DNA from 2 places in the Solibacillus sp. FSL R7-0668 genome. Region 2 is predicted to be linked to the other one. Evidence: a T-box and tRNA genes for the amino acid it is inferred to sense, from the RefSeq annotation. Region 2 holds a T-box; the other holds one or more tRNA genes.
The links. The T-box of region 2 lies ahead of metG (methionine--tRNA ligase). A T-box ahead of a tRNA ligase gene usually reads a tRNA of that ligase, here a tRNA-Met.
Positions count from the first base shown of each region.

Region 1: it has a tRNA-Met gene. The T-box ahead of metG (methionine--tRNA ligase) is inferred to sense a tRNA for this amino acid. The anticodon was not compared.

Region 1 is NZ_JBBOUU010000001.1:2,971,193-2,973,553, forward strand. It holds gene MKX47_RS14865 (hypothetical protein) at 1-756, shown strand, start outside; tRNA gene MKX47_RS14870 (tRNA-Glu) at 874-945, opposite strand; tRNA gene MKX47_RS14875 (tRNA-Ser) at 948-1,038, opposite strand; tRNA gene MKX47_RS14880 (tRNA-Asn) at 1,050-1,125, opposite strand; tRNA gene MKX47_RS14885 (tRNA-Ile) at 1,136-1,212, opposite strand; tRNA gene MKX47_RS14890 (tRNA-Gly) at 1,228-1,301, opposite strand; tRNA gene MKX47_RS14895 (tRNA-Phe) at 1,305-1,380, opposite strand; tRNA gene MKX47_RS14900 (tRNA-Asp) at 1,390-1,465, opposite strand; tRNA gene MKX47_RS14905 (tRNA-Met) at 1,469-1,543, opposite strand; tRNA gene MKX47_RS14910 (tRNA-Ser) at 1,611-1,703, opposite strand; tRNA gene MKX47_RS14915 (tRNA-Ile) at 1,723-1,799, opposite strand; tRNA gene MKX47_RS14920 (tRNA-Met) at 1,806-1,879, opposite strand; tRNA gene MKX47_RS14925 (tRNA-Ala) at 1,906-1,981, opposite strand; tRNA gene MKX47_RS14930 (tRNA-Pro) at 1,989-2,065, opposite strand; tRNA gene MKX47_RS14935 (tRNA-Arg) at 2,072-2,148, opposite strand; tRNA gene MKX47_RS14940 (tRNA-Leu) at 2,170-2,258, opposite strand; tRNA gene MKX47_RS14945 (tRNA-Gly) at 2,263-2,337, opposite strand.
Region 2 is NZ_JBBOUU010000001.1:1,490,664-1,493,024, forward strand. It holds gene MKX47_RS07140 (hypothetical protein) at 1-744, shown strand, start outside; T-box leader at 799-1,040, shown strand; gene metG (methionine--tRNA ligase) at 1,154-2,361, shown strand, end outside.

The DNA of each region.
Region 1 (2,361 bases), 1.5 Mb from region 2:
CTTGCTGCTCTATATGACTTCATCGCCCTTAGAAAGGTCCGAATCACACTATTTCCTCAAGAAACAATCTATGAAGCTGCCATTGAAACAATTGAAGGTCCTGCATATTATATCGAAAATAAGGCATTCCAGGACATTGCAGCAGACAAATACGAACAGTATATTGAAAAAAGTTTATACATTCTAACTGACGCTTTCGAAAGCCATTTACATATCCGTAAAAGTTGTTACAGTACTGGTCTTGCTATGTGCTTACTTCTTGATCGCTATGCAACAGATTGGCATCAGCAATTTATCCAATCAGAATATAGCTTATTCGATTTTTTCGAATCCTTTTTTCCAAATGTACAATCCAATATATCGCTACCAAGTTACAACCAATTATCAAAAATGATTATTCAAAAAGTTAGTGATTTAAAGCAATCTGACTTTGAACAATTTGACCAATCGATTGGATATAAACTTGTTATTACTGGTACTTTAACAGCTGTAGCCTTTGACCCAATGAATATTACAATACACAATAGCGAAGCCATCCATTTTAATTTCATCAAAATATTAAATGGAATCACGCCCTATACAATTTCACAGCCTATAAAAACAACTTTTGCAGACAATTTTAAGCAAATCACTCGACTAGAACTTTACACGACAGAGAAGCCGATAATCGTTCAAAATCAGGTGATAATAGCCTCTCTCCAGCTTCCTTTCATTGATTTAAAAATAGATAATAATATTTTCTACCTAACAATTTAAGATGATTTTCTCGGTAATTTGTAGAAATTAGCCGCAATACGACTTGTTATCATTTTTTCAATATAAAAAACGCTAAGCAAGAAAAATCTGCTTAGCGTTTTACTTTTCATTTATGTATGACCCGTACGGGATTCGAACCCGTGTTACCGCCGTGAAAGGGCGGTGTCTTAACCGCTTGACCAACGGGCCTATGGCGGAGACAGAGGGATTTGAACCCTCGCGCCGGTTACCCGACCTACACCCTTAGCAGGGGCGCCTCTTCAGCCTCTTGAGTATGTCCCCATAAATACATATGGCTCCGAAGGCAGGACTCGAACCTGCGACCTGCCGGTTAACAGCCGGATGCTCTACCAACTGAGCTACTTCGGAATAATTTATATGGTGGGCCTAAATGGACTCGAACCATCGACCTCACGCTTATCAGGCGTGCGCTCTAACCAGCTGAGCTATAGGCCCTCTTTTTTATAAAACTGGAGCGGGTGATCGGAATCGAACCGACAACATCAGCTTGGAAGGCTGAGGTTTTACCACTAAACTACACCCGCATATGGTGGGTTTGGACGGAATCGAACCGCCGACACTTAGAGCTTCAATCTAATGCTCTACCAACTGAGCTACAAACCCACAAAAAAATGGCGGTCCCGACCGGGATCGAACCGGCGATCTCCTGCGTGACAGGCAGGCATGTTAACCGCTACACCACGGGACCTTTTGGTTGCGGGGACAGGACTTGAACCTGTGACCTTCGGGTTATGAGCCCGACGAGCTACCACTGCTCCACCCCGCGATAATACTATTACTTTTAGCTATTTGTTCCACTTCGAGGCTATATAAACTTATCCATTTTATTAAAATGGAGGAGGTAGAGGGATTCGAACCCCCGCGCGGTGTTACCCGCCTGTCGGTTTTCAAGACCGATCCCTTCAGCCGAACTTGGGTATACCTCCGAGATGTTTATATGTTTACTGGTGGACCTTACAGGACTCGAACCTGTGACCGGACGGTTATGAGCCGTCTGCTCTAACCAACTGAGCTAAAGGTCCTTAAGATGGCTACCGAGGGAGTCGAACCCACGACCTTTCGGGTATGAACCGAATGCTCTAGCCAGCTGAGCTAGGTAGCCAGGATCTTTATTTTGGTTATTTATTATGGTGGAGCCTAGCGGGATCGAACCGCTGACCTCCTGCGTGCAAGGCAGGCGCTCTCCCAGCTGAGCTAAGGCCCCATTATAATGGTCGGAATGACAGGATTCGAACCTACGACCCCTTGGTCCCAAACCAAGTGCTCTACCAAGCTGAGCTACATTCCGATAATCTGGCGCGCCCGACAGGAGTCGAACCCATAACCTTCTGATCCGTAGTCAGACGCTCTATCCAATTGAGCTACGGGCGCGCTATACTTAGTTAATTTAAATGGTGCCGAGGGCCGGAATCGAACCGGCACGGTGATCACTCACCGCAGGATTTTAAGTCCTGTGCGTCTGCCAGTTCCGCCACCCCGGCATTTTGGAGCGGAAGACGAGGTTCGAACTCGCGACCCCCACCTTGGCAAGGTGGTGTTCTACCACTGAACTACTTCCGCAAAATGCATAAGATATTTTTACTC
Region 2 (2,361 bases):
GCGCTGTGGCTATTAGAGCATGCCGCCCATCGCGAGGTCGTTAAATTTGCATTGGTTGTGTTAGGGGCGACAAACTGTGAAAAGCATAAGGAGCTTTTAAAGCAAATCGCCTTGCATGAGGAATTTACTGGAGTGGCGTTATTTGCGTTATCAAACGGTATGCCGAGCGCCAATGATGCTATTTGGGACGTCGCAAAAAATGTTTCAGACTGGGGCAAAATCGAGGCACTAAACTTTTTAGAGCCGGAACGAGAAGAAATCCGTCATTGGTTTTTAACAGATGGCATCGTCAATATTGTGCCGGGGGTTCACGCTGCATTACAATGTGCAGATAAAGGGAAGCTAGATATTGAGCTGCATGAGGATACGATTAGTGATGTGCTATTTGATGGGGCGAGTAAGTTGATTTTGGCCATGCTTTATGAGGGTCAATACCGTGAAATCGACGAATATGAATACGCGGGGCAAGTATGCATGCGCTATACAAAGCATGCTAAAACACATTGCCAAACGCTGCATCATTTTTATACACTCACTAAAATTGCTGAGTATTTGAATGAGGATGAAGAGATTTGGAATGGTCGCTTTGAATACAACTGGAAGCCACATGAAAAGCTGGCGACTGAAACAGCGATTGAAGAAATAAGTCGCGAGTTGAAATGGTTGGAAGAAGCGAAAGAGCTGCTTGTAGACCAACCAGACAATGAAGGTGCGCTAGCGATCGTCAATTATTATAAAAAGTAAAATGACAAAATTCCTTGAAATGGGTCCTTTGTTATTGTAGAATGGCACTAATTAAGAAAAGCGTTGATAAGGAAGAGTACGTAATACGGCGTTATATAGAGAGCTTTTGATGGTGGAAATAAAGCAAACAACGTTTACCGAACATGGCCTTTGAGCAAAAGTACCGAAAACGGAGTAGGCTACTTTCGAGAGATGCACTCGTTACAACAGCAGCAGTATGAACACGTACTGACTTGAGGCAAATAGTGTGAGCTATTTGTAAATTTAGGTGGTAACACGAATGATTCGTCCTAATCGCATTATGCGGTTGGGGCGTTTTTTTTTGCAAATAGGAAGTGAGGGGTCATATTTGCAAAAGAATTCGTACATCTCTACGCTTTTTGGAATACAATTTTAGGAGGAAATGTAAATGGCAATTTTAATCGGAGGGGCTTGGCCTTATGCAAATGGTTCACTTCATTTGGGGCATATCGCGGCCTTATTACCTGGAGATATTTTAGCGAGATACTATCGATTGAAAGGTGAGGACGTCCTGTACGTTTCGGGGAGTGATTGTAATGGTACCCCGATTTCGATTCGGGCAAATCAGGAGCAAACAACGGTTACAGCGATTGCAGATCGTTATCATCAGGAGTTTATTGAATGCTTTCAGAAGCTTGGCTTTACGTATGATTTATATACGCGTACCGATGCCGAACATCATCACAAATCCGTTCAAGCAATTTTCTTGAAGCTTCTAGAAAACGGTCATTTGTATACGAAAAAAATCGAGCAAGCGTATTGTACGGTAGATAAGCAGTTTTTACCTGATCGCTTTGTGGAAGGAATCTGTCCGAACTGTGGGGCAAAAGCGCGTGGTGATCAATGTGATAATTGTTCGGCGATTTTAGACCCACTGGATTTACTGGAGAAGCGCTGTAAAATTTGTGGGACGGAGCCGGAAATTCGTGAAACTGAGCATTACTATTTTGCATTTAGCAAATTCCAGCAGCAGCTTGAGCGTTATACAGAACATGCGGAGCAAACTAATGCTTGGCGAGACAATGCGCTTCAATTAACGAAGCGCTATTTAGCAGAGGGGCTGCCTGATCGCGCGGTTACACGTGATTTACCAAATGGGATTGATGTTCCGGTAGCCGGCTTTGAGGGCAAGAAAATATATGTGTGGATTGAAGCGGTTGCGGGCTATTATACAGCAAGCGTGGAGTGGGGGAAGGTAAACGGTGTTGATATGATGAAGTGGTGGAATGCCCAAACGACTTCGTATTATGTGCATGGAAAGGATAATATTCCGTTTCATAGCGTGATTTGGCCAGCCATTTTACGCGGCTTAAACAGTGAGGCTTTACCAACGCATATTGTGTCGAATGAATATTTAACACTCGAAAAACGAAAGCTGTCCACGAGTCAAAATTGGGCAGTTTGGGTACCCGATATTTTACAGCGCTATCATCCGGATTCTTTGCGCTACTTTTTAACGATCAATGCACCTGAAACGCGCGATGCCGACTTTTCATGGCGTGAGTTTATTTATAGTCATAACAGCGAGTTGCTCGGGGCATTTGCGAATTTTGTGAATCGCACGTTGAAATTTATTGAAAAGTCGTTTGATGGCAA